Regions from separate parts of the Mesorhizobium sp. LEGMi-168a genome, predicted to be linked through region 3. Evidence: predicted binding sites of a transcription regulator. Region 3 holds the regulator's gene; each other region holds the start of a gene.
The links. Region 3 encodes LexA, which represses DNA repair genes until DNA is damaged. Its sites were predicted from a motif close to TGTTCNNNNTGTGTTCNG; they were not measured.

Region 1 (3,280 bases), on a different contig from region 3:
GGCACTGAACTGAGCCAATAGCGAACAGGGAGTAGCGAATAGGGAAGAATGGCGCCGGCGCGACGGGACATTGGGTTCCCTACTCGCTAGTCGCTACTCCCTATTCGCTCCTCCGACCAACAGGGAGGAGCACATGACCAAAGTAGCAATCGTCACGGGCGGATCGCGCGGCATCGGTGCGGCGATATCGGTCGCCTTGAAGAGCGCAGGCTATTCGGTGGCCGCGAACTATGCCGGCAACGACGAGGCGGCCGCGAAGTTCAAGGCCGAGACCGGCATCCCCGTCTACAGATGGTCGGTCGCCGACTACGACGCCTGCGCCGCCGGCATCAAAACGGTCGAAGCCGATCTCGGCCCGGTCTCGGTGCTGGTCAACAATGCCGGCATCACCCGCGACGCCATGTTCCACAAGATGACCCGCGAGCAGTGGAAGGAGGTTGTCGACACCAACCTCTCCGGCGTCTTCAACATGACGCATCCGCTGTGGAGCGGCATGCGCGACCGCAAGTTCGGCCGCGTCATCACCATTTCCTCGATCAACGGCCAGAAGGGCCAGGCCGGCCAGGTCAATTATTCCGCCGCCAAGGCCGGCGACATCGGCTTCAGTAAGGCTCTTGCTCAAGAGGGTGCTCGCGCGGGCATCACCGTCAACGTCATCTGTCCGGGCTATATCGCCACCGAGATGGTCAAGGCGATCGACGAGAAGGTGCTCAACGAGCGCATCATCCCGCAGATCCCGGTCGGCCGTCTCGGCGAGCCGGAAGAGGTCGCGCGCTGCGTCGTCTTCCTGGCCTCGGACGAGGCCGGTTTCATCACCGGCTCGACGATCACCGCCAATGGCGGCCAATATTTCACCTGAGATCTTTTGACATCGACGGCAGGCGGCCCGGCGTCATCGGGCCGCCTGTTTTTGTCTGCGCTCCCGGCGGGACGCGTGACGCATGCCTCAATTCGGCACGCAAAAGTTAACGGCCTCCGCGCGCCCTGTGCGAAACCTCGTTTGCAGCTTGTGAATTTTCGGTGCGCAAGCTGTGGACAACACCATATCTAGGGGTGAACAAAACGAGAAAATTCGCAGATCGCTGATTCGTCGCCGATTCGTTCCGGCTTTGGCCGAAAAGTTAACGCGCCGAGCCGGAAACGGCGTCGAAATGATTAACGGCGATTAGGAAAGGTCAACCATTTCATAATGTTGGCGGCGACGCTCGATCCGACCACGATTGTTCACCGGCAAAAGTTAACGGCCCTTCGGATCTCGCCCGAGCCAAGCATGAAACGGGCCAGTTCCCGGATTCAGCATGTGGTGAGACTCAGCGTCAAAAAATCCACATATAGCCGTGAACAAAACCTGAATCAGAGCGAGTCAGTGATTCGTCGCCGATTCGTTCCAGACTCGTTCCAACGGTTAATCGGCAGCAGATTTTGACCTTGCCCGTCGGCGCGCCACCTCTTCATGGGAACATTCCGCTTTCGCTTCGCGCTCTAAATGCCTATGTGTCGCCTGTCACATGCGGCGGCGCCGCCGTGCTTCAGACTACAAGCGGCAGAAACCTTATTTCCGAGCCGATGAATATCCAGCCGAAACACTCCCAGCCGCTGATCCTTTCGGGCCGCGACGTGACGGCCGTGCTCGGCCCCACCAACACCGGTAAGACCCACCTCGCCATCGAGCGCATGGTGGCGCATGAGAGCGGCATCATCGGCCTGCCGCTCAGACTGCTTGCCCGCGAGGTCTACACGCGCGTCTGCGAGAAGGTCGGCGCCCACAGGGTGGCGCTCATCACCGGCGAAGAGAAGATCGTTCCGGCAGCTGCGAAATATTCTGTCTGCACCGTCGAGGCGATGCCGCGCGAGACCGATGCGGCCTTCGTAGCGATCGACGAGGTGCAGTTGGCCGGCGACCTCGAACGCGGCCACATCTTCACCGACCGCATCCTGCATCTGCGCGGCCGCCAGGAGACGCTGCTGCTCGGCGCCGCCACCATGCACGGCATCCTGCAGAAATTGCTGAAGGGCGTCTCGGTGGTGACGCGGCCGCGGCTGTCGCACCTTGCCTATGCCGGCTCGAAGAAGCTCACCCGCCTGCCGCGGCGCACGGCGATCGTCGCCTTCTCCGCCGATGAGGTCTATGCGATCGCCGAGCTGATCCGCCGCCAGCAGGGCGGTGCTGCCGTCGTGCTCGGCGCGCTCTCGCCCCGCACCCGCAATGCCCAGGTGGAGATCTTCCAGTCCGGCGACGTCGATTATCTCGTCGCCACCGACGCCATCGGCATGGGCCTGAACCTCGATCTCGAGCATGTCGCCTTCGCCCAGAACCGCAAGTTCGACGGCTACCAGTACCGCAACCTGACCGCCGCCGAGCTCGGCCAGATCGCCGGCCGCGCCGGCCGGCATCTGCGTGACGGTACCTTCGGCGTCACCGGTCAGGTCGATCCGTTCGACGAGGATCTGGTCAAGAAGATCGAGGGACACGACTTCGACCCGGTGAAGGTGCTGCAGTGGCGCACCGCCGATTTCGATTTCACCAGCCTCGATGCCCTGAAGCGCTCGATCGAGACCAACGCGCCGGTCGAAGGGCTGACCCGGGCATTGCCGGCGGTGGACGCCCAGGCGCTGGAACATCTGTCGCGCGACGCAGATATCCGCGCGCTCGCCAGCGGCAAGGAGCGCGTGGCGCTGCTCTGGGAAGCCTGCGCGCTGCCCGACTACCGCAAGATCGCGCCCGCCCAGCATGCTGACCTCATCGCCTCGATCTACATGGACCTTGTGCGCCATGGCCATGTTGATGAGAATTACATGGCCGAGCAGGTGCGGCGAGCCGACACGACCGATGGCGATATCGACACGCTGTCGCACCGGATCGCCCAGATCCGCACCTGGACCTTCGTCTCCAACCGACCTGGCTGGCTGGCCGATCAGCTACACTGGCAGGAAAAGACGCGCGAAATCGAAGACAGATTGTCGGATGCGCTGCATGAGCGGTTGACGAAACGCTTCGTAGACCGCAGGACTTCCGTCCTCATGCGGCGCCTTAGAGAAAATACCATGCCTGAAGCCGAAATCAGCCCAACCGGAACCGTCCTCGTCGAAGGCCATCACGTCGGCGAGCTGCAGGGATTCCGCTTCACCGCCGACCAGAGCGCCGGCGGCGAGGATGCCAAGGCGGTGCGCACCGCCGCCCAGAAGGCGCTCAGCACGGAATTCGAGGCGCGCTCAGAGCGCTTTGCCGCCTGCGCCAACGGCGATCTGGCATTGGGCTCGGACGGCATATTGCGCTGGA
Region 2 (3,280 bases), on a different contig from region 3:
CGCTTTGTCTGGAATTGCTTAGCATCGGCCTCCTACGGCCGGCACAGTTATCAAAGCAGCATCAGCTGCTCGCCGGCGCCTGAGCCTGCGACGAATTGGTCGGTCCTGAGCTGCCGCCGCTCGACATTGAGTCCGAGCCGCTTGGCGGCGATCTCGAAGCGGCGGCCGATCTGCCAGGCATAGGGGCCGGCGCCCTTCATGCGCTTGCCCCATTCCGAATCGTAATCCTTGCCGTCGCGCATCGAGCGGATCAGCGACATCACATGCCGGTAGCGGTCCGGATAGTGCCGCAACAGCCAGTCCTTGAAGATAGGCGCTACTTCCAGCGGCAACCGCAGAATGACATAGCCTGCTTCCCTGGCGCCGGCGGCGCGCGCCGAATCGAGGATGCGCTCCATTTCCGGATCGTTGAGGCCCGGAATGATCGGCGCCACCATTACCGAGGCCGGGATGCCGGCATCCGAAAGCTGCCTGATCGCTTCCAGCCGCTTGGTCGGCGTCGACGCGCGGGGTTCCATCGTTCTCGCCAGCATGCGGTCGAGCGTCGTCACCGACAGCGCCACCTTGGCGAGGCCGCGTTCGGCCATGCGCGACAGGATGTCGATGTCGCGGGTCACCAGCGCAGACTTGGTGACGATGCCGACCGGATGGCCGCGGGCCTCCAGCACCTCCAGGATCTCGCGCATGATCCGGTATTGCTTCTCGATCGGCTGGTAGGGATCGGTGTTGGTGCCGATGGCGATGGTGCGCGGCTGGTAGCCTGGCTTCGACAATTCCCTGTCCAGCATGCGTGCCGCGTCCGGCTTGGCGAACAGCTTGGACTCGAAATCGAGCCCCGGCGACAGCCCCATGAAGGCATGCGTCGGCCTGGCGAAGCAGTAGACGCAGCCATGCTCGCAGCCGCGATAGGGATTGATCGACCGGTCGAAGGAAATGTCCGGCGACTCGTTGCGGGTGATGATGGTGCGCGGCTTCTCGACCTGCACCTCGGTCTTGAAAGGCGGCAGCTCTTCCAGCGAGTTCCAGCCGTCGTCGAACACATGCCGGCTGACCGGCTCGAAGCGGCCGGACGGATTGATGCCGGCCGAGCGTCCGCGATTGCGCTCCGGCCGCACGCGCATGCCGCTCTGTTCGATCATGGCATTCGCCATCTCGGCCCTGCCTGCTCCGAAGGCGGCAATATCGGCGCGCACGATCTGTTCCATTTTCGCCCTCTCCCAGGGACTGTCGGCAGGCTGTCGAATCGCTCTGTTCATGAAACTATTCCTATTTTGCCGATGAGAACAAAGCAAGAACTTTTTCGGTTGGGACGCGCAACTGGCGCAGCGCCCGGCTTTCCGCTATTCGGCTAGGGATGCTCAGCGTTCTCATCGAAACCCGGAACGACGAAGAAGGCCTTGCCCGCACGCTCGCCTCTCTGATCGGCGGCGCGGTCGAGGGCGTGGTGCGCGATGTCATCGTCTGCGACACCGGTTCGACCGACCAGACTCACTACGTCGCCGAGCATGCCGGCTGCCACTACGTGTCAGGTGGCATTGCCGACGGCATCGGCCAGGCCAAGGGCGACTGGCTGCTGCTGCTGGAACCCGGCGCGCGGCTGACCGAAGGCTGGATCGAGGAGGTCGCCGCCCACACGGCGAGGCAGACCATGCCGGCGCGTTTTTCCCGCGCGCGCGCCAATCGCGCGCCGTTCCTGGCACGGATCTTTTCAGGCAGTCGGGCGCTGGCCGAAGGCCTTGTCATCAGCAAGCGCCAGGCCGCTGTCTTGGCGAAAAGCGCGCGCGGCGCCGAAGCTTTGGCGCGCGGCCTGGCAACCAGAAGGTTGAATGCCGAGATCTGGGTTGCACCGCCGAAGTGAGTTGCAACACTTCCCCTTCTCCCCTTGTGGGAGAAGGTGGATCGGCGCGTAGCGCCGAGACGGATGAGGGGTGCTGGACGGATCGCTGCCTCTCAAGCCTAAACGCCTAAAATCGCTTTATATTTTCTCGTCGCACTCTGTCCAACACCCCCCATCCGTCGCCTTCGGCGACACCTTCTCCCACAAGGGAGAAGGGGAGGGCGGTGCGGTAAATTTCGCGGCATCGCCCTATTGTGCATTGCACAATAAAAGCCACAAGGTTAGCATCTTCTTATGCGGGACAATCGGGATTGGGGAACGCCCAAACTGTGACCGGCCGACGTTTCGGCGGACGCCATGCATATGAGGACCCGATGAATCTTGCTCCACCAGACCAATCCGGCGCGGCCAGCCTGGAGGCGATTGCCCGCAACGGCAGCATCTTCAGGCGCATCGCCGTGCGCATCCCGACCTATCTGAAGGACCTGCGTGAGAATCCGGCTTGGCTGCCGATGTTCGTGCTGGCGCGCACCATGCCGGGGCGCCGCATGCACTGGCTGGGCGCCAAACGAGCCCGTCCGCTCGGAGATGCGGGAGAGACGATATTCGCCGGCGTCGATCGCGAGGCGGTGGTCGAGGCGTTACGCTCGGATGGGCTGTTTTCGGGTTTCATGCTGCCACCGGCGATCCATGAGGAGATCGCAGCGTTCGCGCAGCGCACACCTTGCTTCGGCAATTTCGACCGCCGCCTCGAATTCATGCCGGGCGAGCATGCCGAGGCGGAAAAGCGTTTCGGCCGCTCGCTGCTCAGCGGGCACTTTTTCGAGCGCATCCTCGACTGCAAGGCAGCTCTTGCCGTCCAGAACGACCCGCTGCTTCTCGACGTCGCCCGGCATTATCTCGGCGGCCAGGCGAAACTGATCACGACGCGCGTCTGGTGGAGCTTCCCGACCGGAAAGGCTTCCGACGCCGACAAGAACCTCGCCTCGCTCGGCAAATACCATTTCGATCTCGACGACTGGCGCATGCTGAAATTCTTCTTCTATCTGAAACCCTGCGATGCCGGCACCGGTCCACATGTCTATGTCCGCGGCAGCCACAAGCGCCGCGCGCTCAAGCATCAGCTGACGCTTCTGGTCGGCCATCCAGCGGAAGATGTGCTGGACGTCTATGGTCCGCAAAGCCCGGTCACGCTGACGGGCGAGGCCGGCCTCGGCTTTGTCGAGGACCCGTTCGGCTTCCATATGGGAACTGTGCCGGCGCAGACGCCGCGCCTGATGATGGAAATCGGCTTCGGCGTCTCCAAGCCGTCACGCCGCCGCTTCCACGGCGAGCCGGTCGTCCGCTGAGCCGGACCTAAAAGCATGTCTCCCGAAAGTGGGAACCGGTTTCGGGACAAAGACATGCGTAAAATCAAAAACCTAAAGCGCATGGAGCGAATCT
Region 3 (3,280 bases):
CCAAGGCGGCGGATCGCGCCATGGTGATTTCCGGCATCAGGCTGGTCGAGAAGACCGGCGGCAAGTCGGGCGACTACAAGGCGGGCTCCTAAGATGGCGCTGCTTCCGGTCGCCGAGGCGCTCGAGCGCCTGCTGGACGGCGCGACTGCGCTGCCAGGCGAAAGCGTGCCGCTGGCCGATGCGGCCGGCCGGGTGCTGGCCGAACCGGTGTTGGCGCTGCGCACCCAGCCGCCCTTCAACGCTTCGGCCATGGATGGCTATGCCGCACACTTTGCGGACGTGGCCTCGGCGCCGGCGCGGCTTTCGGTGATCGGCATGGCGCCGGCGGGGCGCGGCTTTACCGGCATTGTCGGCAAGGGCGAGGCCGTGCGCATCTTCACCGGTGCGCCCGTGCCCGAAGGCGCCGACACGATCGTCATCCAGGAGAATGTCCGCGACCTCGGCGGCGGCCGGATCGAGGTGACCGAACCGACGTCCGCAGGACGCAACATCCGCCGAGCCGGCCTCGACTTCTTGCAAGGCGACGTTCTCTTGGAAAAAGACCGGCTGCTCGATCCGGCGGCGCTTTCGCTGGCGGCGTCGGCCAATCATCCGAGCCTTACCGTGGTGCGGCAGCCGCTGGTCGCCATCATCGCCACGGGCGATGAACTGCTGCCCCCAGGCAGCGCGCTCGGCCCCGACCAGATCATCTCGTCCAATGCCTATGGCGTCACAGCTACGGCCCAGTCGGTTGGGGCGCGCGCGCTCGACCTCGGCATCGCGGCCGACCGCCACGACGCAATCGCGGCCTTGGTCAAGAAAGCAGTCGAGGCTGGCGCTGATGTCATCGTGACGCTCGGTGGCGCCTCGGTTGGTGATCACGACCTGATCCACGACGTGCTGACCGGCGAAGGCATGCGGCTCGATTTCTGGAAGATCGCCATGCGCCCCGGCAAACCGTTGATGTTTGGCCGGCTTGGCAACATCCGCTGCATCGGCCTGCCCGGCAATCCGGTGGCAAGCCTTGTCTGCTCGCAATTGTTCCTGAAGCCGCTTCTGGCACGGCTGGGCGGCCGCGATCATCGGCAGGACATCCGCACCGCGCGATTGGCTGCCGCTATGCACGCCAATGATCTCCGGCAAGACTATGTGCGGGCCGCCGTGCGCGAGGACGCCGGACAGCTGGTCGCGACACCGTTTAGCATTCAGGATTCGTCGATGTTGAGGACGCTGGCCAACGCCAATGGCCTGATCGTGCGCGAGCCCTTCGCCCCGGCAGCGGAAGCGGGCGCCGAATGCAGCGTTCTGATGTTACGCTGAACAAAACGTCAACACATTCACTAAACTTTAAACGGTTGCGGAACACAACTGGAACAGATAGTGTTTGTTCTGGGTTTGTTTTCTGATTCTGGTTTCAGGACCCGCTGGGGGTTGCCATGCTGACGCGCAAACAACATGAACTTCTGATGTTCATTCACGAACGGCTCAAGGAAAGCGGTATTCCGCCATCTTTCGACGAGATGAAGGAGGCGCTCGACCTTGCCTCGAAGTCGGGCATCCATCGGCTGATCACGGCGTTGGAAGAGCGCGGCTTCATTCGCCGGCTGCCGAACAGGGCGCGGGCCCTTGAAGTTCTGCGGCTGCCAGATTCGATAGCGCCCGGCCTGAACGCGGCGAAGAAGTTTTCGCCGAGCGTCATCCAGGGCGGCCAAGGCAATCTCGGCCGGCAGATCAAGCCGGCAGCGCCCTCGCGCACGCCAACGCCCAGCAATGACGACGATGCCGTTTCGGCCGTGTCCATTCCGGTGATGGGCCGCATCGCCGCCGGCGTGCCGATCGACGCCATCCAGCACCAGACGCATTCGATCACAGTGCCGCCGGACATGATCGCGGGCGGCGAGCACTACGCGCTCGAAGTCAAGGGCGACTCGATGATCGAGGCCGGCATCTTCGACGGCGATACCGTGATCATCCGCAACGCCAATACCGCGAGCCCGGGCGAGATCGTGGTGGCGCTGGTCGACGATGAGGAAGCGACGCTCAAGCGCTTCCGCCGCAAGGGCGCCTCGATCGCGCTCGAGGCCGCCAATCCGGCCTATGAGACCCGCATCTTCGGTCCCGACCGCGTCAAGGTTCAGGGCAAGCTGGTCGGGCTCATCCGCCGCTACTGAGTGGTTGTGGCGGCTTCGTATCGGTCTTCTCAGGCCGCTGGTAAGGCGGCAGGCCTCTTGCCTCACGTGAGTACTTTCGCTGCTCGTGCCAAGGCCGATATGGCTTTTCGACGGCATATCGAATGGCCGGCCGCGCCGTTGCCGATTGCGGATCGAAGAAGACGGCGGCACTGCCGTCACGTGCGAGCTGGCGCTTGGTGACGACGAGGACTCGCGGGTCGCGGCAAGGATTATAGGCCGTGGCGTCGTTGATGACGATGAGGTCGGCGAAGCCGCAGGCCGGCCTGGCACTGTCGCGATTCTCGGCCAAAGCGACGATCGCGCCGGACGGATGCCGGCCAATGCAGAGATCACCGGTGCAATAGAACGGCGACCCCGGCGGCAGGTCGACAGGGTCGGCGATGTCCAGCGCGCCTTCGGCGAAGGTCTCTGGCGGCACGATTGCTTCGGCCTTGAGCGCACGTTTCCAGTTGTCAGTGGTGAATTCGTTGGAGCGGGCACGGTTGACGGCGAGCTCGCCGCCGCCGATCGGCATGGCCACCAGATGTGCGTCCTCGGAGATCAGCAGGTCCGGCGTGCGCACCTGCGGGATCGTCAACAGGCTTGCCAGAGCGAAAGGAACGGCCGCCAGCCTGAGCCAGGTGGTCGCCATGGTGGCGATGACGAGCGCGATGGTCGCCAGCAGCACCGACTGGATCGAGATCAGCCCCACGGCGTCGACCGGCGACCATTGCGAAATCCACGCCGAGATCGCGATCATTGCCGTCAGACCCTTGCCCATCAAATAGAGGAAAGGCCCGTCGAAGCCGAACGGCATCATGATCGCGCTGGCGACGGCAAGGAACATCACGACGGTGACGATCGGCATGATCGCCAGATTGGCCAATAAGCTGAGCGGCGAGACGCGCTGGAAATGCCAGATGGCAAACAGCGCCGTAGCACTTCCGGCAATGATCGACGTCATGGCGGCGCCACCCGCTCCGACCGCCAGCTTTCGCGACAGGAACCGCAGGAACGAACGCTTTGCCGGCGGCGCTCTCACTTTGTCGGCGCGGTAGTCGGCCCAGCCAGCATAGGCGCCGACTAGGGCAGCGGTCGCGGCAAACGACATCTGAAAGCTTGGACCGACC

Region 1: AC4FWB_RS31145 (helicase-related protein) is a predicted target of LexA. The motif match lies at 1,384-1,401, and genes of this name have one in related genera.
Region 2: AC4FWB_RS05605 (PA0069 family radical SAM protein) is a predicted target of LexA. The motif match lies at 1,280-1,297, and genes of this name have one in related genera.

Annotation. Positions count from the first base shown of each region.
Region 1 covers NZ_JBZEGV010000040.1:17,395-20,674, forward strand. Annotated here, with positions in the region: gene AC4FWB_RS31135 (acetyl-CoA C-acetyltransferase) at 1-13, shown strand, start outside; gene phbB (acetoacetyl-CoA reductase) at 134-859, shown strand; gene AC4FWB_RS31145 (helicase-related protein) at 1,567-3,280, shown strand, end outside.
Region 2 covers NZ_JBZEGV010000002.1:482,553-485,832, reverse strand. Annotated here, with positions in the region: gene AC4FWB_RS05605 (PA0069 family radical SAM protein) at 51-1,205, opposite strand; gene AC4FWB_RS05600 (glycosyltransferase family 2 protein) at 1,355-1,858, shown strand; gene AC4FWB_RS05595 (hypothetical protein) at 2,212-3,186, shown strand.
Region 3 covers NZ_JBZEGV010000001.1:146,317-149,596, reverse strand. Annotated here, with positions in the region: gene moaC (cyclic pyranopterin monophosphate synthase MoaC) at 1-92, shown strand, start outside; gene AC4FWB_RS00750 (molybdopterin molybdotransferase MoeA) at 94-1,299, shown strand; gene lexA (transcriptional repressor LexA) at 1,416-2,150, shown strand; gene AC4FWB_RS00740 (ComEC/Rec2 family competence protein) at 2,134-3,280, opposite strand, start outside.